DNA from 4 places in the Massilia sp. CMS3.1 genome. Region 2 is predicted to be linked to each of the others. Evidence: predicted binding sites of a transcription regulator. Region 2 holds the regulator's gene; each other region holds the start of a gene.
The links. The regulator LexA, encoded in region 2, represses DNA repair genes until DNA is damaged. The targets are predictions, from matches to a motif close to ACTGTATNNNNATACAGT.
Positions count from the first base shown of each region.

Region 1: a site for LexA is predicted at 4,886-4,903, ahead of ACHAC9_RS07785 (ATP-dependent helicase). Genes of this name have one in related genera too.
Region 3: a site for LexA is predicted at 4,950-4,967, ahead of ACHAC9_RS04835 (DNA topoisomerase IV subunit B). Genes of this name have one in related genera too.
Region 4: a site for LexA is predicted at 5,427-5,444, ahead of ACHAC9_RS20570 (putative DNA modification/repair radical SAM protein). Genes of this name have one in related genera too.

Region 1 is NZ_JBIMES010000003.1:385,048-392,615, forward strand. Features, by position in the region: gene ACHAC9_RS07745 (SRPBCC family protein) at 1-664, opposite strand, end outside; gene ACHAC9_RS07750 (phosphoribosyltransferase) at 661-1,371, opposite strand; partial or broken gene ACHAC9_RS07755 (Hsp20/alpha crystallin family protein) at 1,464-1,751, opposite strand; gene fghA (S-formylglutathione hydrolase) at 1,821-2,660, opposite strand; gene ACHAC9_RS07765 (chromate transporter) at 2,715-3,299, opposite strand; gene ACHAC9_RS07770 (chromate transporter) at 3,296-3,868, opposite strand; gene ACHAC9_RS07775 (hypothetical protein) at 3,915-4,091, opposite strand; gene ACHAC9_RS07780 (hypothetical protein) at 4,275-4,490, shown strand; gene ACHAC9_RS07785 (ATP-dependent helicase) at 4,932-7,013, shown strand; gene ACHAC9_RS07790 (hypothetical protein) at 7,040-7,213, opposite strand; gene ACHAC9_RS07795 (phosphohydrolase) at 7,325-7,568, opposite strand, start outside.
Region 2 is NZ_JBIMES010000014.1:67,359-74,926, forward strand. Features, by position in the region: gene ACHAC9_RS19885 (cystathionine gamma-synthase family protein) at 1-1,202, shown strand, start outside; gene ACHAC9_RS19890 (sel1 repeat family protein) at 1,274-2,032, shown strand; gene lexA (transcriptional repressor LexA) at 2,097-2,744, opposite strand; gene rpsF (30S ribosomal protein S6) at 2,985-3,386, shown strand; gene priB (primosomal replication protein N) at 3,420-3,713, shown strand; gene rpsR (30S ribosomal protein S18) at 3,751-4,041, shown strand; gene rplI (50S ribosomal protein L9) at 4,078-4,530, shown strand; gene ACHAC9_RS19920 (replicative DNA helicase) at 4,637-6,022, shown strand; gene ACHAC9_RS19925 (DUF47 domain-containing protein) at 6,093-6,719, shown strand; gene ACHAC9_RS19930 (inorganic phosphate transporter) at 6,744-7,568, shown strand, end outside.
Region 3 is NZ_JBIMES010000002.1:262,161-269,728, reverse strand. Features, by position in the region: gene ACHAC9_RS04845 (hypothetical protein) at 1-357, shown strand, start outside; gene parC (DNA topoisomerase IV subunit A) at 427-2,757, opposite strand; gene ACHAC9_RS04835 (DNA topoisomerase IV subunit B) at 2,775-4,772, opposite strand; gene ACHAC9_RS04830 (response regulator) at 5,040-5,855, shown strand; gene ACHAC9_RS04825 (gamma-glutamyl-gamma-aminobutyrate hydrolase family protein) at 5,925-6,911, shown strand; gene ACHAC9_RS04820 (hypothetical protein) at 7,001-7,324, shown strand; gene ACHAC9_RS04815 (YbdK family carboxylate-amine ligase) at 7,365-7,568, opposite strand, start outside.
Region 4 is NZ_JBIMES010000015.1:92,411-99,978, reverse strand. Features, by position in the region: gene ACHAC9_RS20590 (TraB/GumN family protein) at 1-742, opposite strand, end outside; gene ACHAC9_RS20585 (LPP20 family lipoprotein) at 971-1,507, shown strand; gene ACHAC9_RS20580 (flagella assembly protein FlgT middle domain-containing protein) at 1,497-2,684, shown strand; gene ACHAC9_RS20575 (UdgX family uracil-DNA binding protein) at 2,698-4,185, opposite strand; gene ACHAC9_RS20570 (putative DNA modification/repair radical SAM protein) at 4,182-5,414, opposite strand; gene ACHAC9_RS20565 (M16 family metallopeptidase) at 5,553-7,568, opposite strand, start outside.

The DNA of each region.
Region 1 (7,568 bases), on a different contig from region 2:
CGACGGCGGCGCCCACCGGCGAGCGCCGGAACAGGCCGATCAGGCCGAGCAGGCCGCCGCCGAGCACGGCCGGGTTGCGCAGCAGGGCGGACAGGTCGCTGCGGTTCTCCAGGTGCAAGGCGCCCATCGCGCTGCCGGCGGCCTGGCTGGCCATGCGGCTCAGGCGCGATGCGGCGGCACTGGCGCTGCCGGATGCGGAATCGATCATGCGCGAGGCGCCGTCGACCGTGTCGTCCCAGGCGTGACGCGCCGAGCCGTTCGGCTTGGCTGCCTCGTAGGCGCGGTTTGCGCGCGCGCCTGCTTCATCCATATATTTGCCGGCGCGGGTGCCGGCCTCGTCCAGGTACTTGCCGGCGCCGGAGCTGGCCTGGTCGAGAACCTTGCCGCTCGTCTTGCCGGCGTCCGCGAGCATGTCGCTCGCGGCGTCGCCGGCCTGGCGCGCGGCCGTGCCGATGCGCTCGCCAATGCCGTGCCAGGCATTGCCGAGCGCACTGCCGGTGCGCGAGCCTGCATTCCGGATCGCCGTGGTCGAGGTCGCGCGTCGTGCGCCGCCGCGGTCAGGGTCGAGCAGGTACATCAGCAGGGCGCCGGCGGCGACCCCGCCCAGCACAGTGGCAAGGTCGCGTGCTTCGATGCTGCTGTCGGTGGTGGTGGTATGTCTCATGTTGTGTCCTCTCTGTTGGCTTGTCGCAGTGATGTATGGGGCCGGCGGTCCGCTTCGGCCCGCCAAGCCATTGTCAACAATTCCTGTACTTCCTCGTCGCTCGTTTGATCGAACGTTTCGTACCACTGGCTGACCGCACGAAAATACGGGGGTGCGGCCAGGCATGTCACTTCGTCGGCCAGCGGCGCGAGTGCCGCCAGCGTGTCGGGCGGCGCCACCGGCGCGGCCACCACGACCCGCCGCGCGCCGTGCCGCCGCGCGACCTCGATCGCGGCCTGCATCGTCGAACCGGTGGCAATGCCGTCGTCGACGATGAGCACATCGCGTCCGGCCAGCAAGGGCTGGGGGCGCGTCCCGCGGTAGAGGAGGGTGCGCCGTTCGATTTCAAGCAGCTCGCGCGCCTGGACCGCGTCGACCTGTTCCTTCGTCACGCCCATCAGGCCGGGCACGCCCGCCTGGAGTATCAGGACGCCGCCGCTGCCGACGGCACCGATCGCATACTCGGGCTGGCCAGGGAGGCCCAGCTTGCGCACAAGCAGGATGTCCAGCTCCAGCTCGAGCGTCATCGCCACCGCAAACGCGACCGGCACGCCGCCGCGCGGCAGCGCCAGCACGATCGCTTGAGGCTGGTGCGCGTAGGCGTCAAGCGCTTTCGCAAGCAGCTTGCCGGCTTGAGCGCGATTGATGAAACGGCGAACCTCGGCCATTGCGGTCAACCCCGGAGCACGCCCCGCCTTGCGGCCTGCGCGCTCCTGTTATGTGTGTGGCGCGCGCGTTCACGCCTGTGGAACCAGGCCGCCTACTGGATGTCGAGCCGCCGCATGGCGCCGCCCCGTTTCTTCGGCAGCGTCAGGTGCAGTACACCGTATTCCAGCTTTGCCTGCGCGGCTGCATCGTCGGCCTCGGTCGGCAAGGTGAAGCTGCGCATGAACTTGCGTGCTGAGCGTCCAGAATACACCAGGTTTTCGCCCTCGCGCCGCTCGTTTGCCTTGCGGCATTCTGCTTCGATCGTGATGCGCTGGTGATCGATGGCGACCTTCAGGTCTTCCTTCTCGACGCCCGGCATGTCGGCCTGGATTTCATGGTGCGCTTCCTTCTTTCTTCACAATGAATGCGCCGCATGGCGCCGCACCTGATTTATAGGGCAGCGCAGGCGTCAGCCGAGCTGGCGGCGATGCAGGCGCAAGTGCTCCTCGACGAACGTCGAAATGAAGTAATACCCGTGGTCGTAGCCGGCGTGGCGGCGCACGGTCAGCGGCTGGCCAACTCTGGCGCAAGCGGCTTCGAAGGCGTCCGGATTGAGCTGCTCCGGCAGGAATTTGTCGGCCAGGCCCTGGTCGATCAGGATGCCTTGGGGGAAGCGCACCGCGCCATCGCTCACGAGTTCGGTGGCGTCATAAGCCGGCCAGCGCGACTTGTCCGCGCCGAGGTAGCCGCCGAAGGCTTTCTCGCCCCAGGGGCAGCGGGTGGGAGCGGCGATCGGTGCAAACGCCGACACCGAACGGAACAGTTCGGGATTGCGCAGCGCCAGCACCAGCGCCCCATGTCCGCCCATCGAGTGGCCGAAGATGCCGCAACGTGCGGCATCGAAGCCGAACTCGCGCAGGGTCAGTTCGCGCAGCTCGAGGATGTAGCTGTACATGCGGTAGTGCCGCGACCAGGGCTCTTGCGTCGCGTCGACATAGAAGCCGGCGCCGACACCGAAGTCCCAGCTGTCGGATTCGCCGGCGACGTTCGCGCCGCGCGGGCTGGTGTCGGGCATGACCAGGGCCAGGCCTTCCTCGGCCGCCACACGCTGGGCGCCGCCCTTGATGGCGAAGGTCTCTTCGGTACAGGTCAGGCCGGCGAGGTAGAACAGCACCGGCAGCGCCTTGCCCTCGAAGCCGGGCGGCAGGTAGACCGAAAAGCGCATCGGCAGGCCGATGGCGCTTGAGTCGTGCTGGTAAAAACGCTGGACGCCGCCGAAACAGGCGTGTTCGCTGAGGAGAGTTGGCATGGGAGGCTCCGGATGGTGGGTACCGCAAGTATGCCAGTTTAGCTGTGCTGTGCGTTACACAACACCGAGCGCCCCCAGCAGCGCACCTGCGCCCAGTACCCATAGCAGGTGCAGCTTCGTGCGCCAGATGAGGACGCCGCTAATCAGCGCCAGCAGCCACAATGGCCAGTGGACGCCCGGGCCACCGGCCGAGCTGGCCAGGATCCATGCGGTGGACAGCAGCAGCGCGATCACGACCGGGGCCATGCCCTGTTTGAAGGCGCGCACCGGGCGCAGCTCGCGGTTGCGGTGGCCCCACTGCGCAACCTGATAAGTGAAGATGGTCGAGGGCAGCAGGATACCGGTCATCGTGACGAACACGCCGAGCAGGGCGGCAGTGAGGCTGCCGGCGTTCATGCCCACGTTCCAGCCCATCAGCGCGACGAACAGCACGTTTGGGCCAGGCGCGGCCTGGGCCAGCGCAATCGAATCGTTGAACTGGGCCTGAGTCAGCCAGCCGTGCTGTTCGACCAGGAAGCGGTGCATCTCCGAGGTCGTCGAGATCGCGCCGCCGAGCGACATCATCGACAGCAGCAGGTAGTGGCCGAACAGGTTCAGCCAGTCGTGCCAATCGAGGGTGATGTGGATGGCGGTATTCATCGCAGGTTCCGGTACGCCAGCACGCAACCCAGGCTGCCGAGTACCAGCAGCACATAGAAGAGCGGGAATTTGAGTAAGGCCACCAGCACGAAGCCGGCGGCACCGATCGCCACGCACCAGGGCAGGGGCACCGGGCTGCGTTTGAGCGAGGTGGACAGCTTCAAGCCCGCCGCCGCGATCAGCCCGGCCGAGACCGCCGCCATGCCGCGCAAGGCGCCGGCGACCTGGGGGTTGTCGGCAAAGCGCGCATGCAGGGTGGCCAGCAGCAGCACCAGTACGAGCGGCACGGCCAGCATGCCGGCCAATGCCGCCAGCGCGCCGCGCAGGCCGAAATAGCGCGCGCCGATCATCATCGACAGGTTGACGACGTTCGGCCCCGGCATGATCTGCGCCACCGCCCAGTCCTCGATGAATTCATCCTGGGTCAGCCAACCCTTGCGCTCGACCATCTCGCGCTGGATGACCGCCAGCACGCCGCCGAAGCCCTGCAGGGCCAGGACGGTAAAGGAGAGGAACAGGTCGAGCAGGGAAGCGGGACGGGGATGTGTCGGTGCGGGCGGTAAACTCATCCCGCGATTATCGCGCCCGCCCGACTTCCTGTCACGCGAGGCGGACTCAGCCGCCGCCGATGCCGCGCATGACGCGTCCGCTACCGCCGCATTGGGGACAGGATTTGCCGTCTGACAGTTTGCCGCTGCCGGCACAGGCTTCGCAGACGTCTTCGCCGGCGCCGGGCGTGCCGGGGGAAGCTTCGTCACCGGGGTTCAGGTCGGGTTCGGGAGTCGTGCTCATGCAGGCCTCGCTGGTGGTTGGACGCAGGGCCATTCTAGGGAGATCGGCGGCGGCGTGGCGCTCATTTGACGCACGCGTCTGTACAACTATTTCGTGTGTTCGATAGGAAGTTGACATTGACATCCAACAGGTTTCAGGAATACTCCCTAAGTCAAAACATCAACCTGACAAGACGAGGTCGCGATGGAGAATCTTCAAGTCGAGCGGACGGCGCTACCGCCTTTCCTGGGTGAGGCGCGTACCGATGGCCGCCGGCGTGTGATTGTCGATGCCGGCATCGCGGTGCAGGGCAGCAGCAACACCATGTCCGCGGTTGAATACCTGCGCGCACGCGATATCCATGCACAGGTCATCGAACGTGTCCTGCTCGAACCGCATCTGCGGCGTTCCGGCCCCTGAAAGTTTCTCGAGACCAGCTTTTTTCGATATCAAAGAGTTATTTTTGTTGCGTTCCTCTGGCGCTGCTTACCCACAAAAATTTATTTTTTCCATCTTTGATATTCTTTGGCCTGATCTTGTACATGATCTCGTAAGTCGTTGATTTTTCTTGAATTCGACCTTGCCCGCTGATTGGGCAAGTTGTTGAAAGCCGCATGCTGACGGCATTTCAGGCTGTCAAGCCCTGTCTTTTCCACAAACTTATTCACAGACTCTGTGGATATCCAGAAAAGTTGTTTAATTACGGCTACTTAGCGAACATGCATCGTATGGCCCGGGAACTTTATTGCACGCTCGCGCATCCTTTTTACGACAGAGCCGGCATCGGCGCATGCAAAATGCGCTTGCGGAGCGCCACTGGACAAATGTACAGTAGCGGTGTTTCCAAATTGCCACTTGCTCATGTCCGCTGCCATCCCTGTGCCCACGATCGACGATCCCTTCGCCAGCCTCAACCCGGAGCAGCGCGCGGCGGTCGAGCACGACGTCGATGCCCCGGCCAGCCGGCCGCTGCTGGTCGTCGCCGGCGCCGGTTCGGGCAAGACGAATACGCTGGCCCACCGCGTGGCGCGCCTGATCATGCAGGGCGCGGACCCGCAGCGCATCCTGTTGCTGACCTTTTCGCGCCGCGCCGCCAACGAGATGACCCAGCGCGCCGGCAATGTGCTGCAGCGGATCATGGGAGGGCGTACCGAGGGTGCGGCCGCCCTGCCGTGGGCCGGCACCTTCCACAGCATCGGCGCGCGCCTGCTGCGCGAGTTCTCGGGACGTATCGGTCTCGACGAATCGTTCACGATCCACGACCGCGGCGACTCCGAGGACCTGATGGGGCTGGTGCGCCACGAGATCGGGCTGACCCAGACCGCCAAGCGCTTCCCCCTGAAAGGAACCTGCCTCTCGATCTATTCGCGTGTCGTCAATTCGCGCGAGCCGCTCGACCTGGTATTGCAGGGCACCTTTCCCTGGTGCTGCGAATGGGAAGCCGAGCTGAAACGCCTGTTCGGGGCCTATGTCGACGCCAAGCAGGAGCAGAACGTGCTCGACTACGACGACCTGCTGCTGTTCTGGGCCGAGATGGCCACCGACCACGAGCTTGGCCCCGAGATCGGTGCGCTCTTCGACCATGTGCTGGTCGACGAATACCAGGACACGAATCGCCTGCAGGCGGCGATCATCACGGGCATGAAGCCCAGTGGCGCGGGCGTGATGGTGGTGGGCGACGACGCCCAGTCGATCTATTCCTTCCGCGGCGCGACGGTGCGCAACATCCTCGATTTTCCCGGACAGTTCTCGCAGGCCGCGCGGGTGATCACGCTGGACCGGAATTACCGCTCGACCCAGCCCATCCTGGACGCGTCGAACGCGGTCATTGCCGCCGCGCTGGAGCGCCACGCCAAGACACTGTGGACCGACAAGGTGGCGAGCAGCCTGCCGCAGCTGGTCTTGATTCCCGACGAGGCCGAGCAGGCGCGCTGGGTCTGCAACCGCGTCCTCGAACAGCGCGAAGCCGGCATCAAGCTCAGCACCCAGGCGGTGCTGTTTCGCGCCGCCAGCCACAGCGCGGCTCTGGAACTTGAACTGATGCGCCGGAATATCCCGTTCGTGAAATTCGGCGGTTTGAAATTCCTTGAAGCCTCGCACATCAAGGACGTGCTGGCGGTGCTGCGCTTCGCCCAGAATCCGAACGGACGGATGGCGGGCTTCCGGGTGCTGCAGCTGATCCCCGGCATCGGTCCGGCCACGTCGACGCGTTTGCTCGACGCTGCAGCCGAGGCGCCTGAAGCAGCCGACGCCGTCGAGGCGTTTGCGGCGCCTGTGAGGAGCCAGGGCGACTGGCAGGATTTCGTCACGCTGTACCGGCGATTGCGCACGCCCGGTTTACGCTGGCCGGCTGATATCGAACTGGTGCGCGACTGGTACTTGCCGCATCTCGAGCGCCTGCACGACGACGCCACCGTGCGCGCCGCCGATGTCGCCCAACTGGCCCAACTGGCGGGCGGCCATGGCACGCGCGAAAGTTTCCTGGCCGAGATCACGCTCGACCCGCCTGAAGCCACCAGCGACCGCGCCGGGCCGCCCCTGCTGGACGAGGATTACCTGATCCTGTCGACGATCCACTCGTCCAAGGGCCAGGAATGGAAATCGGTGCACGTGCTGAACGTCGTCGATGGCTGCATTCCGTCGGACATGAGCACCGGCAGTGCGGAAGAAATCGAAGAAGAGCGGCGCTTGCTGTACGTGGCGATGACACGAGCCAAGGAACATTTGCACCTGGTCGTGCCGAACCGCTTCTTCATCAAGCAGCAGTCGCAGATGGGCGACCGCCACGTGTATGCGGCGCGCACCCGGTTTGTCACCCCCGCCATGCTCAAGCATTTCGAGGAGTGTGTGTGGGTCACGGCCGACACGGCGCAATCGAAAAAGCCCATGCCCGAGAGTGTCAGGATGCTGGTGCGCGATCGCGCGCGCAGTGCGTGGAAATGACATGGGCACATATCCGCACGGATGACTTATCCCCCGCTGTAGGAATTTGTAGGAATCTTCTGAATGCGAGTCCGTTCACCAAACCACAGTGCGTGCAAGCCATTGATTTTAAAGGGGACAATTTTTGCCTGTAGATTGGGCATTTTGTTGAAACCCGCATCAATACTGCGCTTGCGGCTTGTCAAGAGGCGCTTGTCCACATAGTTATCCACATTTCTTGTGGATATCGGCGCAATATGAATAAAATCAATGACTTACCTATAGTTGTTTGCGATTAATCAAGCCTGCACTGGCGGGTATGAACGCCGCGTTCATGCGCCTTGCGTTTGCATCAAGGCCATCAAGCGGTTTAGCTCGGCGAGAAACCGTTCGCAGGCGAGCGCCGGCGGCCAGGGTTCCCAGGGCAGGCCGCCATACACGGCGGTCAATGGATCTCCCTGCAGCACGGCGGCCTGGATTTTCAGGGTGCGCCGCACCTCCTCGTGCGACCAGCCTGCCACGTGCACGGCTTCGCTGGCGGCGGCCAGGCGGTCGGCGCGCTTGTGGCGTGCATGG
Region 2 (7,568 bases):
GCAAGGCGATCGAGCACGGCTCGCTGCACAAGCCGGTCCACACCTCCGTCGCGTTCGGGTATAACGACGCGCGCCAGCTGGCCTCGGTGTTCCAGGGCAAGGAGCCCGGCTTTCGGTATGGCCGCCAGGGTAACCCGACGGTATCCGCGCTCGAGGACAAGATCACGAAGATGGAAGATGGCGTGTCCAGCCTGTGCTTCGGCACCGGCATGGCGGCCATCGGCGCGCTGTTCCAGGCACTGCTGCGCGAGGGTGACCACATCGTCTCGTCGAGTTTCCTGTTCGGGAACACCAACAGCCTGTGGCAGACGGTGGCAGGGCAGGGCGTTGCAGTCGACTTCGTCGATGCGACCGATGTCATCAATGTCGAAGCGGTGCTGCGTCCCGAGACGCGCATGGTGTTTGTCGAAACGATCGCCAATCCACGCACCCAGGTCGCGGACCTGGCACGCATCGGCGCCTTGTGCCGCGAACGCGGCATCCTGTATGTGGTCGACAACACGATGACCACGCCGTATCTGTTCCGCCCGAAGGCGGTCGGCGCGGCCCTGGTCGTCAATTCGCTGACCAAATCGATTGCCGGCCACGGCATCGCACTCGGTGGCGCGCTGACCGATACGGGCCTGTTCGACTGGAGCGCCTTCCCGAACATTGCGCCCAATTTCCGCAAGCAGGCAAGCAGCGCCCAGGGCATGGCCCAGCTACGCGCGAAAGCCTTGCGCGACTTCGGCGCCGCCCTCGGGCCGGAAGCGGCTCACCACATCGCCGTCGGCGCCGAAACGCTGGCGCTGCGCATGGAACGCACTTGCGCGAATGCGCTCGCGCTGGCGCAGATGCTCGAAGCCGATGACAGGGTGTCCGCGGTCCATTACCCCGGGCTCGCTTCGCATCCACAGCACGGCCTCACGACCGACCTGTTCCGCTCCGCCGGCTCGCTGCTCAGCTTTGAGCTGCGCGACGATATCGATCCTTTCGATTACCTGAATCGCCTGCAACTGGCGATCCCGGCCAGCAACCTGGGCGACACGCGTACGCTCGTGATTCCGGTTGCGCACACGATCTTCTTCGAGATGGGCGCCGAGCGCCGTGCCGGCATGGGCATTGCCGAGTCGTTGATCCGGGTCTCGGTGGGCATCGAGGATACCGAGGATTTGCTGGAAGATTTTCGTGCCGCGCTCGGCTCCCGGCTCGGCGCCCCATAAAGAAGCGTAAGGATGGTTGAGCCGGGGATGAGCGCGAGGTATGATGGGTTTTCGATTCTCCATCACAGCTCATGAAGCGTCTTCTCCTGATTGCCAGCCTGCTCGCCTGTAACGCCGCGCATGCCGACGCCTTGTCCGATGCGAACGCCCTGTTCAGCAAGAAGGCCTACCCGCAAGCCCTGGCTGCTTACACGAAGCTGGCCGCCGCCGGCAATGTCGAGGCCCAGCAGCAGCTCGGCGCCATGTATTTGTACGGCGAGGCGGGCGCGGTCGACGAAGCGAAGGCGCAGCAGTGGTTCAGCAAGGCGGCCGCGAAAGGCAATGCGGTCGCCATCGCTTCACTCGAGCTGATGAAGCAGCGCGGTGTGCGGCGTGCCGACATTGCACACTGGAGCATGACCTACGATGGCGCCGAACTCAAATCGGGCAAGTTTGCCTGCCCGGCGCCGCGTATTCCGCCCGTTTCGAAGCAGAGCGAGGACATTGCGCGCGTCTCGAATGCCATCAATAAATGGCAGACCTGCTACAACGGCTTTGTCGAGAACCTGAATGCAGCTTCTCCACTCACCAAGCAGATTCCGGCCGATCTTGCCAAGCTGATGAACGCAGCCGAGATCGAGCGCGCGAATACCCACCTGGCGCAGGTCCAGGAAAACCTGTCAGCAGAAGCGAAGGTCGGCGCACAGCTGGTGCTGGCCGATGTCGCCGTCTGGCGCAGCGCGACCGAAGCGTATGTCAAGGAGCACAACGCCATCATTGCCGCCAATCCGGGAGAGAAGCAGTATGACTTCGACAAGCCGATCGGCGCGGCGCCGAGGCCAAAGAACTAATTTTCGACGTAAAAAAAGCCGCGAGAAGCGGCTTTTTTTATCTGCGGCAGCTTGTGAACGCGGCTTAATGCCAGCTGCGCATCAGTCCGACTGCCAGGCCTTCGAGCGCGAACTCGTCGCCCGGTTCCACACGGATCACGGTGAAGTCAGGGTTTTCCGGCAGCAGTTCGATCGTCTCGCCGGTCTTGCGGTAGCGCTTGACGGTGACGTCTTCGCCGATGCGGGCCACGACGATCTGGCCGTTCTTGGCGCTGTCAACTTTCTTCACAGCGAGGAAATCGCCATCCATGATGCCGGCATCGCGCATCGACCAACCGCGCACCTTCAGGAGAAAATCGGGACGCGCGCCAAACATGGAAGGGTCGACGTTGTAGGTCGCCTCGACGTGTTCCTGCGCCAGGATCGGCGAGCCCGCGGCGACGCGGCCGACCAGCGGCAGGGACATCAGGAAGGCGGCCGGAATGGGAGGCACATGCGCCGGCACCGGATCGCGCAGGGAAGCACCGATCAGGCGGATGCCGCGCGAGGTGCCTGAGACGATCTCGATCGCACCTTTGCGCGCCAGGGCCTGCAGGTGTTCTTCCGCTGCATTGGCCGACTTGAAGCCCAATTCTTTTGCGATTTCGGCGCGGGTCGGGGGGAAGCCGGTATTGTCGATCGCTTCCCTGATCAGGTTCAGGATCTGTTCTTGCCTTGCGGTGAGCTTGAGCATAGGTCTGGCATGGTTGATGATTCAGACTGTATTTTTGTACAGTATTTCGTGGAATGCAAGAGAAATCCTGATTATTTAACGATTCCCGTGCAGCAAGTGTCGCTGGGGGGCGACGGCGCTGCCAGGATCGGCAGCGATTGCGCTGGTGCGTCAATCGCGCTATAATTGCCGGCTTTCCCTTCCCACACTCGTCTTGACGCCGAGGTGGGCATTTGTTTAAACGTCCTCAAGGAGTGTTGCATGCGTCATTATGAAATCGTTTTTATCGTCCATCCGGACCAAAGCGAGCAAGTCCCGGCGATGATCGAGCGTTACAAGACCACGGTGACTAGCCGCGGCGGTAACATCCATCGCGTCGAAGACTGGGGCCGTCGTCAGATGGCTTACCAGATCCAGAAGCTGCCGAAGGCACACTACATCTGCCTGAACATCGAGTGCGACAACGAGACCCTGGTCGAGCTGGAAACCGCATTCAAGTTCAATGATGCCGTGCTGCGTCATCTGACCGTGAAGATGAAGAAAGCTGAAACCACGCCATCGCCAATGATGAAGTCGGTCCAGCGCGAAGACGCAGCCAAGAGCCACCGCGCAGAAGCCCCGGCCCAAGCCGCTGCTCCTGCTCCAGCCGCCGCTGCTGCCTAAGTTTTTCTTGCCAGGAATCGTGAACGCGTTGAAGTGAACCAGCTACAAGTCGTCGCCAGCATCGCTGAACGCGACGTACTGCGCTTTACCCCCGCCGGCGTGCCGGTCGTCTCGGCAATCCTGATGCACAGTTCGCAGCAGGTCGAGGCAGGGGTGGACAGGCTGGTCGAGTTCGAAATTGCCGCATTCGCCGCGGGTGAGATTTCGGGCCGCTTCGCCAGCGCAGAGTTGGGTGCAGCGCACCAGTTCACAGGATTTTTGGCCAGGAAGAATCGCAACAGTAAAGCCCTGGTGTTTCACATCATTGATTTTAGTGCCGCCGCTTAAATTATTAGCGGCCACCTTTTAGATACAGGAGCCTCAAATGGCATTCGGTAAAAAGTTCGACAAAAACAAAGCCAAGCTTAAAGAAAAGCGCAAACAGCAAAATCCGCTGTTCAAGCGTAAGAAATTCTGCCGCTTCACCGCTGCAAACGTGGAACAGGTCGATTACAAAGACGTCGACACCCTGAAGGACTTCGTCCAGGAAAACGGCAAGATCATGCCGGCACGTCTGACCGGTACCAAGGCGCACTACCAGCGCCAGGTCGACACCGCGATCAAGCGCGCACGTTACCTCGCGCTGCTGCCGTACACCGACCTGCACAGCGCTTAATCGCGTCGTACAGTTCAGAACATCCTGGAGAAAAATATGCAAGTTATCCTTTTGGAAAAAGTTGTTAACGTCGGCAACCTGGGCGACGTGGTCAAGGTCAAGGACGGTTACGCACGTAACTTCCTGATCCCGCAAAAGATGGCCCGCCGCGCTACCTCGTCGGCTGTTGCCGAGTTCGAAGTCAAGCGCGCCGAGCTGGAAAAAGCTGCTGCTGAAAAGCTGTCGGCTTCGCAAGCCCAAGGCGACAAGCTGACCGGCATGACGATCACCATCGCCCAGAAAGCCGGTGTTGACGGTCGTCTGTTCGGTTCGGTCGGCAACTTCGACATCGCCGAAGCCCTGACCAAGCAAGGTTTCGCAGTTGAAAAAGCACAGGTTCGCCTGCCGACCGGTCCCCTGAAGACCACCGGCGAGCATCCAGTTGCTGTCGCTCTGCACACCGACGTCGTCGTGGAAATCACGGTCGCTGTCGTGGGCGAAGCTGCATAAGTTACGCTTGTTGTAATACGAAAAAAGCCGGTCCGCCGGCTTTTTTTACGCCCAGAAACTCTCCAATTATTTCAGCCGTGTGACCGGAGGGGTTATAATGCCCGCCATGAATAACCCCGCAGATCCTCAGCTCGAATCGCTGCGCATTCCCCCGCATTCCATCGAGGCAGAGCAGTCCGTCATTGGCGGCCTGCTGCGCGATAACGCCGCGTGGGATCGCATTGCCGACTTCATGCATGCGGAGGATTTTTACCGCTACGACCACCGCATCATCTTCGAACAGATGGTGCGCTTGATTAACGGCGGCAAGCCGGCTGACGTGATCACCGTCTACGAGGCCATGGTCTCGCTCGGCAAAGCCGATGACGTCGGGGGCCTGCAATACCTGAACGCCATGGCGCAGAACACGCCGTCGGCAGCGAATATCCGCCGCTATGCCGAGATCGTGCGCGACCGCGGCATCTTGCGCAAACTCATTACCGTGGCCGACGAAATTTCGGGCAGCGCGTTCAATCCGCAAGGCAAGGAAGTCAAGCAGATGCTTGACGAAGCCGAATCCAAGATCTTCGCCATCGCCGAGTCCGGCGCCCGTGGCGCCCAGGGCTGGAATCCGATCCAGCCGCTGCTGACCCAAGTGGTCGAGCGCATCGACGAACTGTACTCCCGCGAGAACCAGGGCGAAATCACCGGCGTGCCGACCGGTTTTATCGACCTCGACCGCATGACCTCGGGCCTGCAGCCGGGCGACCTGGTGATCGTCGCCGGCCGTCCGTCGATGGGCAAGACCGCGTTCTCGGTGAACATCGGCGAGAACGTCGCCATCGAAGCGGGCTTGCCGGTGGCGATCTTCTCGATGGAGATGGGCGGCACCCAGCTGGCCATGCGTATGCTCGGCTCGGTCGGCCAGCTCGATCAGCACCGCCTGCGTACCGGCCGCCTGAACGACGAGGATTGGCCGCGCCTGACGCACGCGATCCAGAAAATGAACGACGCCCAGGTCTACATCGACGAGACGCCGGCACTGAACCCGATCGAAATGCGCGCGCGTGCGCGCCGCCTGGCGCGCCAGTGTGGAAAGCTCGGCCTGATTATCGTCGACTACCTGCAGCTGATGCAGGGTAGCCAGCAGGGCGACAACCGCACCGCCGAAATTTCCGAAATCTCGCGTTCGCTCAAGGGACTGGCGAAAGAGCTGCATTGCCCCGTCATCGCCCTGTCGCAGCTGAACCGGGCGCTCGAGCAGCGCCCGAACAAACGTCCCGTGATGTCCGACTTGCGCGAATCGGGCGCGATCGAGCAGGATGCGGACGTGATTATTTTCCTGTATCGCGACGAGGTCTACAACCCGGACTCGCCCGATAAAGGTACCGCCGAAATCATCATCGGCAAGCAGCGTAACGGTCCGATCGGCGCAATCCGCCTGACCTGGATCGGCCAATACACCAAGTTTGGCAATTACAGCGGTAACCTCGCCGTCTACCAGGGCGATTAAGCCGATATTGCGCCGCTGCGCATGCAGCGGACCCTCGCAGTCCCCAAAGTTTTAAACCGGAGAACCATTAATGTTTGGACGCCTGATGCCCACCGAGGGCAAGTTTTTTGATTTGTTCAACCAGCACGCCGCGCTGTGCGTGAAGGGTGCGCAAGAACTGGTCGGACTGATGACCAACTTCGACGACCTGGAAATGCGCACCCATGCCGTGGAAACCATCGAAAAACAGGCGGACAAGGTCACCTACGCCTGCGTCGACCTGCTGCACAAAACCTTCATCACCCCGATCGACCGCGACGACATCCACAAGTTGATTACCCGCATGGATGACATCCTGGACATGATGGAAGACGCGGCCCAGACCATCTCCCTGTACGACCTGCACGCCGTCACCCCGGAAGCGAAGCGCCTGGCCGAGCTGTGCCTTTCCTGCTGCGAACGCGTCCAGGCCGCCGTCGGCCTGCTCCACGACATGGGCAACGCCCAGCAGATCGTCGCCATCTGCGAAGAAATCGACCGTCTCGAATCGGACGCCGACCACGTCATGCGCGCCGCCATGAGCAAACTGTTCCGCGACGAGCCGGACGTGCGCAACCTGATCAAGATGAAGGCGATCTACGAGATCCTCGAGACCGTCACCGACCGCTGCGAAGATGTCGCCAACATCATCGAAGGCATCATCGTCGAGAACGCGTAGCGCGCGGTCGCAACAAGAATAATTATGGAAACTATAAATATCAGCATTTACGTGCTGGGAATGCTGGTGCTGCTCGCCCTCGTGTTCGACTTTATGAACGGCTTTCACGACTCGGCCAACTCCATCGCCACGGTCGTCTCGACCGGCGTTTTGAAGCCGCATACCGCCGTTGCGATGGCGGCGTTTTTCAACTTCATCGCCATTTTCATCGTCAGCGTGAAGGTGGCCCAGACGATCGGCAAGGGCACGATCGATCCGAGCGTCGTGGACCATTACGTCATCTTCGGCGCCCTGATCGGGGCGATTACCTGGAACGTGATCACCTGGTACTACGGTATTCCATCGTCGTCCTCGCATGCCCTGATTGGCGGGCTGGTCGGTGCGGCAGTGGCCAAGTCGGGTACTGGTGCGCTCATCTCGGCGGGCCTGATCAAGACCGTCATGTTCATCGTGATCGCGCCCTTGATGGGCTTCATCCTGGGCTCGACCATCATGCTGCTGGTAGCATGGATATTCGTGAAATCGACGCCGCGCAAGGTCGACGTCTGGTTCCGCCGCCTGCAACTGGCGTCCGCGGCCGGCTACTCGCTCGGACACGGCGCCAACGACGCGCAAAAGACGATGGGCATCATCTGGATGCTGCTGATCGCCGCCGGCGTCACCAGTCCGACCGACGCGATGCCGCCCATGTGGGTGATCATCTCCTGCTACGCGGCGATTGCCTTCGGCACGCTGTTCGGCGGCTGGCGCATCGTCAAGACCATGGGCCAGAAGATCACCAAACTGAAACCTGTCGGCGGCTTTTGCGCCGAAACCGGCGGCGCGATGACGCTGTTGATGGCCAGCTTC
Region 3 (7,568 bases), on a different contig from region 2:
GCGGAAGCGAAGGAAATGAAGGCCGTCGCCAAGGCTGACGAGAAAGCCACCAAGGCCGTCGCCGATGCGCAGGAAAAGAAAGCCAAGGCGCACGCCAAGGCCGTGAAGGTGCACGCGAACGCCGCCGAGAAGATCACCAAGGCCGATCCGGAAGACCGCGCCAAGGCGATCGCCAAGGCTGAAGAGAAGGTCTCGGAAGCGAACCTGAAGGCCGAGAAGACCATGATCAAGGCCGACGAAAAGTCGCTGAAGGTTCAGGTTGGCGCCGCCGCTGACAAGGCGCAGGCATCGGCCAAGGCCGAACAGGTCCGCGCAGAGGCGATGGCCGACGTGCACAAGGCAGCGGCCAAGAAGTAATTGGGTTTGTTGTAAAAGAGATGCCGGCGCGAGCCGGCATTTTTTTTGTCCGTGGGCGTAATGAACGGCTTATTCGCCGGTGGCCCGCATCGCCAGATCCGTCGCCTTCAACTTCTGCGACAGCGGCTTGCCCTTTCTTGCCCGCTTGCCGAAGTGCGGCTCCAGCCCCGACGCGAACAGCTCCACCGTGCGCGGCTTCGAGCCGGCCCAGGTGCCGATCACGTTCACGCCTTTCTGGCTGATCGGTTGCGCCGCCAGCAGCTGCTCTTTCGGATCGAGTTCCATCAGCGTCACGCCGCGCCCGCCATTGGTCAGCACCTTCATTTCGTCGATGCCGAACACCAGCACCCGGCCATTGCCGGACAGGCAAGCAAGCGCACCGGCCGCGTCGGATACGATCCGCGGCGGCAGCGGCAGTGCGCCATCATCGAGCGTAATGAAGGACTTGCCGCCCTTCAGGCGGCTGACCATGTCGCCCGCCTTCGAAATGAAACCGAAGCCGTTCGAGGTCGCCAGCAGCAAGCGCGTGTCGGCGGTTCCTGCGAAGTAGTGCAGGATGCGTATGCCGCCCGAGAGGTCGACCAGCGTCGTGATCGGCACGCCGTCGCCGCGCGCACCGGGCAGCGCCGACACCGGCACCGAATAGGCCTTGCCGTTGTCGCCAATGCCGACCAGCGAATCGATCGTGCGGCATTCGAACGCGCCGTACAGCGAGTCGCCCGGCTTGAAGGTGAACTGGACCGGATCGTGGCCGATGCCTGACCGTGCGCGGACCCAGCCTTTTTCGGAGATGATCACGGTGACCGGTTCGTCGACGATCTTTTGCTCGGCCACGGCCTTTTGCGCTTCTTCGATCAGGGTACGGCGCGGGTCGCCGAAGGCCTTGGCGTCCGCTTCGATCTCGCGGATGATGGTGCGCTTCATGGTCGATGGATTGGCCAGGATGTCTTCCAGCTTTTCCTTCTCGCCACGCAGCTGGGCCAGCTCCTGCTCGATCTTGATCGCCTCCAGACGCGCCAGCTGGCGCAGGCGGATCTCGAGGATGTCCTCGGCCTGGCGGTCGGACAGGCCAAACTCTTCCATCAGCGCCGCCTTCGGCTCATCCGAATTGCGGATGATGGCGATCACCTTGTCGATGTTCAGCAGGACGATCTCGCGGCCTTCGAGGATGTGGATGCGGTCGTTGACCTTGCCCAGCTTGTGCTCGGTACGGCGGCGCACGGTGGTGAAGCGGTAATCGATCCACTCCTGGATGATGTCGCCCAGGCCCTTCTGGCGCGGACGGCCATCGCCGCCGATCATCACCAGGTTGATCGGCGCCGAGCTCTCGAGCGAGGTATGCGCCAGCAGCAGCAGCATGAACTCGGTCTGGTCCTGGTTCTTCGACTTCGGCTCGAACACCAGGCGCACGGCGGCTTCGCGGCCCGATTCGTCGCGCATCGTGTCGAGCGAATTCAACACCGTCTGCTTGAGGGCGATCTGTTCCGGCGTCAGCGTCTTCTTGCCCAGCTTGATCTTCGGGTTGGTGATCTCTTCGATCTCCTGCTGCACCTTCGCCGTCGACGTCCCCGGCGGCAATTCGGTCACCACCGCCTGCCACTGGCCGCGCGCCAGCTCTTCGATCTTCCAGCGCGCGCGGACTTTCATCGAGCCGCGGCCGGTCGTGTACATCTCGGCGATGGTCGATGCCGGGGTGATGATCTGGCCGCCGCCCGGGAAGTCCGGGCCGGGAATGATCGCCATCAGCTCCGCATGCGTCATCTTCGGATTGCGGATCATCGCCACTGCCGCGTCGGCCACTTCGCGCAGGTTGTGCGACGGGATCTCGGTGGCCAGACCGACTGCGATACCGGAGGCGCCATTGAGCAGCACCATCGGCAGGCGCGCCGGCAGCGTGCGCGGCTCATTGGTCGAACCGTCATAGTTCGGCTGGAAGTCGACCGTGCCCATGTCGATCTCGTCCATCAACAGGCGCGCGATCGGGGTCAGCCGGGCTTCGGTGTAGCGCATTGCCGCCGCGCCGTCGCCGTCGCGCGAGCCGAAATTGCCCTGGCCGTCGATCAGCGGATAGCGCAGCGAGAAGTCCTGGGCCATGCGCACGAGGGCGTCATAGACCGACTGGTCGCCGTGCGGGTGCAGTTTGCCGAGCACGTCGCCGACCACGGCCGCGGATTTACGTGGCTTCGCGGTCGGGCCGAGGCCGAGTTCGTTCATCGCGTACAGGATGCGGCGCTGTACCGGCTTCTGGCCGTCGGCGACATCGGGTAGGGCGCGGCCCTTGACCACCGAGACCGCGTAGTCGAGATAGGCGCGTTCTGCGAAGGTGGACAGGGTCAGCGTTTCGATGTCGTCGTCGGCGGGCGCTGCGGCTTGTTCGAAGAGGTTTGCTTGGATTGTCATAATTCAGTTCGTTCGGTTCAAATATCCGCTTCCGTCTCGTTGCCGTGTTCTTCGATCCACGCACGGCGTGCGGCGGCTTCGCCTTTGCCCATCAACATGTTGAAACGCGCGCTCGATTCGCCGTGATCAAAACCACCCAGGGCCACCGGCAGCAGGCGCCGGGTGTCCGGGTTCATCGTCGTTTCCCACAGCTGCTCGGCGTTCATCTCGCCCAGGCCCTTGAAACGCGAGATGTTCCAGCTGCCTTCCTTCAGGCCGTCCTTCGTCAGCTTGTCCTCGATCGCCAGCAGTTCGCCCTCGTCCAGCGCGTACAGCTTTTGCAGCGGCTTCTTGCCGCGTGGCGGCACGTCGACGCGGTACAGCGGCGGACGCGCAACACAGATATGGCCATGCTTGAACAGGGCAGGGAAGTGCTTGAAGAACAGCGTCAGCAGCAAAACCTGGATGTGCGAGCCGTCCACATCGGCGTCCGACAGGATGCAAATTTTGCCGTAGCGCAGGCCCGTCAGGTCCGGCGAATCGCCGTGCGAATGCGGGTCGACCCCGATCGCCACGGAGATGTCGTGGATCTCGTTGTTCGCAAACAGGCGGTCGCGGTCGGTTTCCCAGGTATTCAAGACCTTGCCGCGCAGCGGCAAAATCGCCTGGTATTCCTTGTCGCGCCCCATTTTTGCGGAGCCGCCCGCCGAGTCGCCCTCGACCAGGAACAGTTCGTTGCGGGTCAGGTCGGTCGATTCGCAATCGGTCAGCTTGCCGGGCAACACAGCCACGCCCGAGGATTTCTTCTTTTCGACTTTTTGCAGCGAGCGCATGCGCGACTGCGCCTGCTTGATGACGAGGTCGGCCAGCTTCTTGCCGTATTCGACGTGCTGGTTCAGCCACAGTTCGAGCGGCGGCTTCGTAAACGTCGACACCAGCTTGACGGCATCGCGCGAGTTCAGGCGTTCCTTGGTCTGGCCCTGGAATTGCGGGTCCAGCACTTTCGCCGACAGCACGAACGAAACACGTGCGAACACGTCTTCCGGCAACAGCTTGACGCCCTTCGGCAGCAGGCCATGCAGCTCCGCGAAACCCTTGACGGCGCCGAACAGGCCGTCGCGCAGGCCCGACTCGTGCGAGCCGCCGCTTGGCGTCGGGATCAGGTTGACGTAGGACTCGCGCACCACGCCGCCTTCCTCGTTCCAGGCCACGACCCAGGCCGCGCCTTCGCCTTCGGCAAAGTTTTCGTCACCAGGCGCTGCATACGCGGCACCCTCGAACAGCGGGATCACCGTCTCGCCGCTCGAGGACTGCGCCATCGCTTCGGTCAGGTAGCCGCGCAGGCCTTCGTCGTAGCGCCAGGTCTGGACGTCGCCGGTCTTGGCAATCGTCAGCGTGACGGTGACGCCCGGCAGCAGCACGGCTTTCGAGCGCAGCAGGCGCACGAGGTCCGGCATCGGGATGTTCGGCGAATCGAAGTACTTCGCGTCCGGCCAGGCGGTGACGCGGGTGCCGTTCTTCTTGCCGCCGCGCTCGAAGGGCGCGGAGGTCAGGGGTTCGATCACGTCGCCGCCGGCGAAAACCAGGTTGTGGACGCCAGTGCCGTCCTCGTTCTTGCGCCAGACGGTGATTTCGAGGCGCTTCGAGAGCGCATTCGTGACCGAGACGCCGACCCCGTGCAGGCCGCCCGAAAACGCGTAGGCGCCGCCGGAACCCTTGTCGAACTTGCCGCCCGCGTGCAGGCGCGTGAACACGATTTCGACCGTGGACACGCCTTCTTCCGGGTGGATGCCGACCGGGATGCCGCGGCCGTCGTCCTCGACGGTGACGGAACCGTCGACGTTCAGGGTGACGCCGATGTTGTTGCAGTAGCCGCCGAGCGCCTCGTCCGAGGCGTTGTCGATGACTTCCTGGATGATGTGCAGCGGGTTCTCGGTCCGGGTATACATGCCCGGGCGTTGCTTCACGGGCTCGAGTCCTTTGAGGACGCGGATGGATGATTCGCTGTAGTCGGGTGCGGGTTTCTTGGTTGCCATGCTGATCAGTGTTATGTCGAAAGCCTGCGCATTCTATCTTGTCGGAGGGAAAAAGCAGGAGTGGCGTAATCGATTGTGCTTGTCAACGCGCGAGAACGTGACTAGATTGGTACGCAAGGTTGCTATGTCAAGCGGCCCCGAGAAACCGTTGAGCGAATGGCATCGGCCAAGGATGGTACTGTACATGCATACAGTGATTATCGCAAGCCGAGCAGCTTTTGCACAACAGGTCCGCGGCTGTTGGTGTGGCACGCACCGGTGATGATCATGCATCCACACAAAATTCCGACCGCAGTACGTCTGCTGGGATTCGGGTCCGAGCACGCCCGCCATATGGCGACGCTGCTTCACGCGGCTCCGCCCTCGGGACCGCTGTATGGCTGCCTGCATGACGACAGTTTGCAGGAGCCCGACATCGTCATTGCCAACGGTACCGATCCGGCTGCCCTTGCCTGGCTCGATGGCATGCGTTGCGCCCCGCCCGCGCTGGTGATCGGCGGCGACGGCCACGGCGGCTACGACCATCTGGCGCTCCCGCTCGATCCCCCGCTCCTGCACGAGACCCTGGCACAGATGCTGGCCGAACGGCGGCGCGCACTGGCGCTGCTCATTGCACGCGGCGAGCCCTTCCTGGCCGAACGCCGGCGCCGCCCGCGGCTCGGCCCGGAGGCCGGCTGCGCGGCCGAGCGGCAGCCACCGCGCGACGGCAAGGTGCTCATCGTCGACAAGGGCGGCGCGTTCCGCGATCACCTGGCCGGCCTGGTCGGCGCACGTGGCCTGGCGATCGCCTGGACCGACAGCGCGCCGGTGGCGGTACGCCTGTGCGACGAGACGCACGTGGCGCTGGCGATGATCAATACCGCCGCGCCCGGCATCGATCCCTACCACCTGAGCCGGACCATCAAGGCCCAGGAAGGGGCAGGGCGCACGGCCGTGGTGCTGCTGGTCGGGCGCACCTTCAGTTACGACAGCACGCTGGCGCGCGGCGCCGGCGTGCGCGGACTGCTCGACAAGCCGGTCGGCGACCGCAGCCTGGTCGCCATGTTGCAACGATTGACCAGCCTGCCGGCACTGCCGGCTTGACAGCTCAGCCGGTGTCATTTTGTTACAACTTCGAATCGTGCGCGGCAATGGCAGGGCTATATTTGGGCCATGGCAGACGATCAACCACAGCGCCGCGGCGAGGCACCCGGCCCGCCGCTGGAAAACCGTGAGGATGCACCACAGCGCGTCCCCGACCGCCGCGCGGCAAGCGGCCAGCCGCGCTACCAGCGTCCCGGCGACACCCCGTTTGCATTGGCAGGCCGCGTGCTGCGTTCGCGCTGGCGCGCCCTGCGCGACCGCTTCAGCCGCGATCTTCTACGCCGCACGCTGCGCATCGGCGTCTCGGCCCGCATCTTTCATCCGGAACCGGGTTCCACTGGCCTGCGCAGCAAGAACCTTCAGTATCTGGAAGAGTCGATCGCCCAGTGGGTGATGTCGCGCGACGTGCTGGTGTTCATGATCCCGACGGTGAACACGAACGGGCTGCTCCACCCCAGCAACATCACGCTGCGCCATTACGCGCGCCACCTGGACGGGCTGGTGCTGCAGGGCGGGGCGGACGTGTCGCCGCAGACCTATTCCGAATCGCCGACGCGCCCCGAATGGAGCGGCGACCGCGCGCGCGATGTATACGAACTCGAACTGCTGCACGAATTCGTCGAGGCCGGTAAACCGGTGCTCGGCGTCTGCCGCGGCTGCCAGCTGATCAACGTCGCCTTTGGCGGCACCCTGTACCAGGACGTGGCGACCAACGTGCCGGCGGCGCTCGCCCACGTGCACACCGACTACGACGCCCACCGTCACGCGATCGAATTCCCGCCCGGCTCGACGCTGGGGCGCATGTTCCCGCAGGCGGCAAGACCGATCGTCAATTCGATCCATCACCAGGCGGTCAAAGAGCTCGGACGCGATATCCGGGTCGAGGCAATGTCGTATCCGGACGGGATCGTCGAGGCGATCCGCTACGACAAGGCCGATTTCGTGATGGGGTTGCAATGGCATCCGGAATTTCACCGGGCCGGCGGGACGGACCTGCTCGATTGCACGCCGGTGCTGGACGAGTTTTTAAGGGCGGCAAGAGAGACGCGGTTGTAGGTGTTTGCAAAACCGCTTGCATCCCATTCCTCCCTTGATCATAATGAATGAGAATCATTCTCATTAACGACTGATCAAAAGGGAACGCCATGAACCACCCATTCGCAGACACCGCCATGCCGGCGCACGCCATGCCCCAGCGCGAGGCCGTCATGCTCGCCTCGCTGCTGCACCTGATGTCGCACTACAGCGCGCGCGACGACAAGGACAAGCCATGCGTGCGCCTGGCCTCGGTGATCGAGCGCCATTTGCGTGCGCTCACATGCCTGCCCGACCTCGATCCGGTGCTGCGCGCGACTTGCGAGCAGTTGTGCGAACGGTGGGCGGCGCTGGTCGATGAGGGGATGCCGCAGCCCGTAAAACGGAATTTTATCGAGCGGATCATGCGCTCGAGCAGGGTGAGCGCGGCGTGAAGAGCTTGACGCCCGACTCGCCGCAGGTGGCCGCGATGCCTTACCTGCGTCTGAACCGCCGCTCGCCGCGGAACCAGTTGATCGCCGCATGCACCATCCCCTCGACGCTGCCCTGGCGCTCGTATTGCTGGCGCAGCAGCGCCGCGTCGCTGCCCCCGCCCGCTGCCGCAGCCAGGTGGCGCAAGCCGTCCAGGCTCCCCAGCTCTGCCGCGTAGGGCGCCATTTTTGTGAGCGTCGCCAGGAT
Region 4 (7,568 bases), on a different contig from region 2:
GCATCACGTCCAGTTCGCCTTCCAGACGTTCGATGGTCTTGATCAGGCAGGGCACGTCGTCCATCGGCGATTTCTTGAATTCGCGTACCGCCTTGGCCGGATCCTTGATCGCGAACTGGACCGAAGCGTTCGTCACCTTGACCTTGTGTTTTTCGGCCATCTGGTCGATGGTCTTGAGAATCGCGCTGCCGCCGGTCAGGTCCGCCTGCTTCAGGGCGCGGCTCCATAACTGGCCGGCGATGAAGGATGGGCGCTCACGCTCCACATCGTCGTCGTTATCGAAATACCGCTGCTTGAGCGGTTGCCAGCGTGCGTACACATCGGGCGGCAGCAGGTTCTTCAACTCGCCATCGGGATTTTTCTTGATGCCGATCAGGAAAGGCAGTGCAGTGATGCCGCTCCAGCCGACACCGAAGCCCGCTCCCGGCGGCTTCAGGTATTCCTGGGAATTCGCGAGGACCTTCTCGACCCCACGCGAGCGCCATTCCATCTTGTTCGGCAGCGGAGAATGCGTGCCGAACACCCACATCACATGGTCGCCTTTCGACACCTTCCACATACCCGGCCCCGGGCGGCTGCCGGACACCAGCACCGTTTGCGGTACCTCTTCCACCCCGTCCGGAATCGTTGCGCCCGCCTCGGCTAAGGGGGCGGCCGGCACGCCGGCCGGGGCGTCGACTTGCGACCAGGCAGGCAAGCTCAGCAAGCACAGGGTCAGCGCGGGTACAAGACGTTTCAACATGAGGGCATCCTTCTGGTTGTTAGCTGAAGGATATTGTGTTGCCACCAAGCGATATAAGCAAGAAACAAGATGTTACAAGAGCCATATGCATGCATGATATCTCATGGGAGACACCCACTCCTTCCCAAGATAAATATTTCCATACGCCCATCAAGATCCGGCCGCAATGGTCGTTATCCAGACTGATAGCGCGTCGTATGCGCGCCTGCACTTACTACCGGATCCATCATGAAACTCGTTGCCGCCTTCGTCTTTGCCGCTGCCTCGCTGCTCTCTGCCTGCGGCACGGTGCGCCTGTCCAAACCGGTCCCCGTGCACCAGCCGGCGATCGTCACCCTGAACGCCATCGGCTATGGCGCCGTCAACCTGGCTGCCTGCGATGGCCAGTGCGCCCGCGTCGCGCCGGCCCAGCGTAAACTGCTGGCCATGCGCGCCGCGCGCCTGGATGCCTACCGCGCCATGGCCGAGCAAGTGTATGGCCTGCGCATCGAAGGCGGCAGCACGGTTGGCTCGCTGGCGCTGAAGGACGACAGTTTCAAGGTGTATATTGACGCCTTCATCCGTGGCGCGCGCGTGACGAATAACGTCCAGCGCGAAGACGGCACCTATGAGACGACCGTGGAGATGGATTTCGACACGAATGCGGCCCAGTCCCAGGCTCCTTCCCCGCGCGCTGCCCCGGCAGTGGCGAAGAACGCCCGCACCCTGGTGGGCAACGCCGCTCCCGGCGCTGCCTACGGCGCGTCGTTCTACCATGCCCAGTAAATTCCGTCCCATCGGCGCCGCCTTGCTGGCGCTGCTGCTCAACGTTTTTTCTTCTCCCGCATTTGCCGCCCCGCTGGAGGCCGAAGGTGTCGCTTCGATCCCCGACGGCGGCCTGGCACGCGCGCGGCAAGTGGCGATTCGCGACGCCCTCGAGCAGCTGGGCCTGCGTAGCGGCGCCCGCGTCGATGTCGCCGCCGGCGCTTCCACCGGCGGCAAGACCTTTGAAAGCAGCCGCGTCCAGCCGACCGCCGACTTCGAGCGCTATACGGTGCTGCGCGAATGGCAGACCGGCGCCCTGCTGCACGTGCGCATCGCCGTGAAAGAAGAGGACGCGCGCCCGCGCGGCAGCGTCCATCTCGGCTACAAGAAAAAAATCGTCGTCACCCCCTTCCACGTGCGCCGCTCGCCCCAACTGGACGACGTCGACGACGTCGCCATCCGCCTGCCGCAGGAACTCCTGCGCCGGATGGCTGCCTCCGGCAAATTCCTGGGCAAGGAAAGCGCGTACGTGATCTCGCCCGGCCTGAGTGGCCCGAGCGCGGACACGGCCGCCGTGCGGCGCTTGGCATCGATGTACGAGAGCCAGTTCGTGGTGTCGGGCGAGATCATTGATGCCGGCAATTTCGAACAGCCTGCCTATTACGGCCTGATCAAGAAAGACGCGCGCCGCATCGAGCTTGCCTTTTATGTGCACGATGGCCTGACCGGGGTGCTGCTCGCACGGCGTACGGCGCTGGTGGAGCAAGTCGGCGAGCGCCGCGTCGGGCGCGACAAGCCTTTCGGCAGCGCCAGCTTTGCCGCCACACTGTTTGGGGGTGCCATCCTGCGCGCGCTCGATGAGGGCATCGCCGCCATCTCGGCCGACATCGGCGCCTTGCCGTTCATGGCGAAGGTGGTGCAGGTGCAAGGCGAGCGGATTTTCATCGATGCCGGCAGCACCGCGTCGGCGGCGCCGGGGGACCAGCTGGTGATTTATCGCCTCGATCCGCGCCAGCAGGTGCACGGGGCCGATCCGCGGGTGCCGCTCGGGACGCTGGAGGCGCCAGTCGGAACCTTGTCGATCGTGCAGGTGCAGCCGGGGTTTGCGATCGGGACGGTGACGCCGCCGGCGGCTGCGAGGCAGGTCAGCGCGGGCGATATGGTGCGGTTCGATGTGGCGGTGATGCCCGGGCGGTGATGATTGGGCAAGCTCAACCGGCCGCAGGCTCTTGCGGGGGCCTTTCTACCAGCTGCTGCGCCAATTTCAGTCCATCCACCATCACATTGAACGCCTGGCGCTTCGTTTCTTCATCAGGCACACGCAGGATGTACGAGGGGTGATAGACAGTCACGACCCAATGGTCCCCGTGCCGGATCGCCTTGCCGATCGACTCGCCCAGCTTCGCACTGCCATTCCCGAGCACGGCCTTCAGCGCCGTCGCGCCCAAGGCCACGATGACCTTCGGTGTCACTGACGCCAGCTCCTTCTCGAGCCAATAGCTGCAGGCCTCCACTTCCTTCTGCGCCGGCGTCTTGTGCAGGCGCCGCTTGCCGCGCGGCTCCCACTTGAAATGTTTTACTGCGTTGGTGAGATAGATCTCGCGCCGCTCCAGGCCCGCCGCCTCGAACACCCGGTCCAGCAGCTTGCCGGCAGGCCCAATAAAAGCCTTGCCGGCCAGGTCTTCCTGGTCGCCCGGCTGCTCGCCCACCAGCATGATCCGGGCCTTCTTCGGTCCTTCGCCGCCGACGGCTTGCGTCGCGTGCTGCCACAGTTCGCAGCGCCGGCATTCGTCGAGCTTTGACGGTTGCTGGCGCTCGGGCTGGGCGTCGGCGGGGGCGATCGGGATCGTGAAGCCGCTTTTTTTCCCTACCGCCTGCGCCTGGCCGGTGCTGCGCGCCCCCAGCTCGGCGTTGCTGACCATGCTCGGGACGATCGCGCCTTCCGGCAGGTTCTTCCAGAAGCGCGATGGAATATGGCTTTGCATCAGCTGGGCGTTGACGCGCGCGGGATTGAAGATGCTGCGGTAGTAGGTCAGCCAGAGCGCCTCGCCGGCGTCGTCCAGGTCGGCCGCGCTCGACATCAGGGGACCGGTGTGGTGCAGCGTGGCGCCATCCCACATGACGCTGGCTTCAGGCGTGCCGATCATCCAGGTGACGCCGCCCATGCGGTTCACAAAATGATCCGCCACTTGCGGCAGCACGTCGTGGCGCGGCTCGAACCAGGCGGCGAAGCGCGGCGGGCCAAGTTCCTGGGGACGCTCGCGGAATCGAATATACGCATGCATGTCGTGCTCCTCGCGGCGCACCGCCTTGACCATCGCAGCCAGTTTGACGCCGTCGACGTCGGCCGGCGACTGCACGTCGTGCTCGCCGCGCTGCCAGCGCCAGATCACGCGGTACAGGAAGGCCCAGCGGTCTGGTACGCGGCAGCAGGCGGCCGACTGCAGCATGTCCATCAGCGCGCGTGGAACATGCGGCGCCTGTTTTACCGGGGCGACCCCGGCAGGCGCATTATCCGTAGGCTCGCCCGCGTCCGGCGCACCCGAGAACAAGTCGGCAGCCAGGGCGCCCGCCTCGTTCCAGGTCACCAGTTCCGGGGCCACGTCGTGCATCAGGAGGTCGCGCGCGGCGCTGCGCCATTCGGAAAAGCTGGACACCACCAGCGGCTGGCCGGCGGCAACGAGGGCCGCGGCGTTCATGCCGCCTGCAGCTCGGGCCACAGGTTCATCTGCTCGGCCGGCGCCCCCAAATGGCGCCGCAGCAGGTCGGAACTGGCCAAGCCCTGGGCCGGCTTGTAGTCGGCGGTGACGACGAAGGGCGCGATCTTCTTCATGCTGCAACGCAGGCGCGACAGATCTTCCCAGCGGATGCGGCGAAGGCGGCGCAGGTCGACGATGCGCTTGGCGTTGCGCAGGCCGATGCCGGGCACGCGCGCGATCATCGTTTCCTCGGCGCGGTTCAGGTCCATTGGAAAATGGTCGCGGTTGGCCAGCGCCCAGGCCAGCTTGGGATCGATGTCGAGCGCCAGGTTGCCGGCCGCCGGCATCAGTTCGCCGGAGGTGAAACCGTAACTGCGCAACAGGAAATCGGCCTGGTACAAGCGGTGCTCGCGCAGCAGCGGCGGCGGCGCGAGCGGCACGCTGTCCGGGCTTTGCGGGATCGGACTGAAGGCCGAGTAATACACGCGCTTGAGTTTATAGCTGCCGTACAGGGTCTCGGCCGTGTTCAGGATGGTCTGGTCGTCGCTGGCGTCGGCGCCGACGATCATCTGCGTGCTTTGCCCGGCGGGGGCGAAGGCCGGCGCCTTCGGCTCCTCTGCCTTTTCGTCGAGCTTGCGCCGGATCGAACCCATCGCCAGTTTAATGGTGCGGACGTTCTTTTCCGGCGCCAGGCGGGTGACGCTGTCGTGCGTGGGCAGCTCGATGTTCACCGACAGGCGGTCGGCATACAGGCCGGCCTCGGCGATGAGCGCGGGGTCGGCATCGGGAATCGTTTTGAGGTGGATGTAGCCCCGAAAATTGTGCACTTCGCGCAGCTCGCGCGCGACGGCGACCATCTGCTCCATCGTGTAGTCGCTCGACTGGATGATGCCGGAGCTCAGGAACAAGCCGTCGATGTAGTTGCGCAGGTAAAAATCGTGCGTCAGCTTGACGACTTCAGCCACCGAAAAGCGCGCGCGCGGCACGTTCGAGGTACGGCGGTTGACGCAGTACTGGCAGTCGTAGACGCAGAAATTGGTGAGCAGGATTTTCAGCAGCGAGACGCAGCGGCCATCCGGCGTATAGCTGTGGCAAATGCCCATGCCCGTGGTGGCGCCGATACCGCCGTCGCTGCCATCGGACGCACGCTTGGGCGCCCCGCTGCTGGCGCAGGAGGCATCGTATTTGGCGGCGTCCGCCAGGATTTCGAGCTTGTCGGAAAGTTTCATCGGGATGGAGAAACTGTATGGATGTACAGTTTATCTCAGCCGGGGCAGGGGCGGCGCGCGCGAACGATTGGCGGCGGGACAAAGGCGGTTCGCGGCCGCAATCCACCACAACAAGGGTAGATAGCGGCCGCGATTGATTTACCTCACCGGCTTGCCGTCCTGATCGAGCACGACGACTTCACCCCAGCCCAGCGAACGGATCCCGGCTTCGACCTTGCGCAAGTCGCCGATCACCATCCAGACGACATTATCCGGCTGGACGAATTTGCCGGCGGCCTGGCCCAGCTGGGGTGGCGTCAAGGCCTTCAGGTTGGCCGAATAAACGCTCCAGTAGTTTTCCGGCAGGTTCAGGTTGACGCTCGCCAGCGCCGCGCTTTCCAGCGCGGCCAGGGTTTCGAAGCGGCCGGCCAGGCGCGAGGTCATGTTGCGCATGATGCTCTCGTATTCAGGACCCACCAGCGGACGCGCACCGGCCACGCCCTTCACTTCCTTCGCCACTTCACGCATCGCCTCGACCGTCTTGTCGGTCTGCACCGGCGCCATCGTGATGAAGCTGCGCTGGCCGCGCACTTCGGAGAGGCGCGCGTTGGTGCCGTAACTCCAGTGCTTGTCCAGACGCAGGTTGCGGTTCAGGCGCGAGGTCGCGATGCCGCCGAAGTTGTGCATCACCGGCTCGATTGCCAGGTCTTCCGGCTGGCCGTACGGCAGCGACAGGTGGGCGGCGACGATGGTCGATTGCGGCGCGTCCGGCTTGTCGATCAGGTACACCTTCTTGCCGGCCGTGTTACCGGCACCGGCCACCACCTTGGCGGGGGCTGTCCCGGTTTTCCATTGTCCGAACGAGGCTTCCAGTGCCGGCAGCAGCTTCTCCATCGTGGTATCGCCGGCGACGATCAGGGTCGCGCTGCCGGGGCGGAACCAGCTGGCATGCCACTGCGCGAGGTCGTCGCGCGTGATGCCTTCGACGCTGCCCGTGGTGCCGCTGGCAGGCTTGCCGTAGGCGTGCTCCTGGCCGTACAGCAGGGCCGGCATGACGCGCATGGCGAGGCTGTTCGGCTGCGCCTTTTCCTGGCCGATCTGGGCCATGCGGCGCGATTTCTGCAGCGCGAACTGGTCTTGCGGGAAGCTCGGGGCCAGCGCGGCGTCGGCCATGATGGCCAGCGACGGCGCCAGATTGGCGGAGGTGGCCTGCAGGCGCACCAGCGACTGGTCGGCGCTCGAGGCGCTCGACAGGCGCGCGCCCAGGTTTTCCAGCGCGTCCGACAGCGCAAAGGCGTCGCGCGACCTGGTGCCCTTGTCGAGCAGGTCGAGCGCGAGCGAGGCGGCGCCGGCCTTGGCGCTGCTGTCCGATGCCGTGCCGGCGTCGACCGCCAGCGTGGCATTCACGATCGGCGCGGTGTGGCGCTCGAGCAGGATCACTTTCAGCCCATTTTTAAGCTGGGCGCGCTGCATCGTGGGGAATTTCACATCCGGCGCTTCGCCCAGGCTTGGCAGCACCTTGCGGTCGATGCTCGATTTGACGCTGGCCAGTTTCGCGAACGGACGCACCGTCATCGTGTAGTGGTTCGAACGCAGCCAGCGGTTGCCGGCGGTTTTCACCTCGAGCGAGGTGGCCTTGGCCAACTGCTCGAGGCGCGTGAGATACGCGTCGGGCGAGCCGCCATAGGTCATGCTCTCGGCCAGCACGTCGGAACGCCCGCCGAGACCGCCCAGGCGTTCCAGGCTGCGCGAAAAGTCGGACAGGGTACGCGTTTTTACGCGCGCAAGTTCTGCCGCGGTGGGGCCTTTCGCCAGCAGCTCGGCGACGATGGCGTCGATCTCGCGTTCCACTTCGAGTGGATCGGCGCCCGGCTTGACGGTAGCGACGATGCTGAACGTGCCGGAGAGTTCCGCGTCGTTGACGGACGCGTTGACGCTGGTCGCCAGGCCCTTGTCGTAGACCAGGCGTTTATCCAGGCGCGCACTCTTCGATCCGGCCAGCACTTCGGCCAGCAGCGCCAAGCGCGGGGTGTCGGCATCCTTCCAGTTCGCCACATGCCAGCTGCGGTAGACGCGCACTTGCGGCACATGGTCTTCCATCTCGTCGCGGATGTTGCGCTCGAGCGTAGGAATCCAGGTGTCGGTGCGCGGCAGCGGTGGACCCGGCGGAATCGC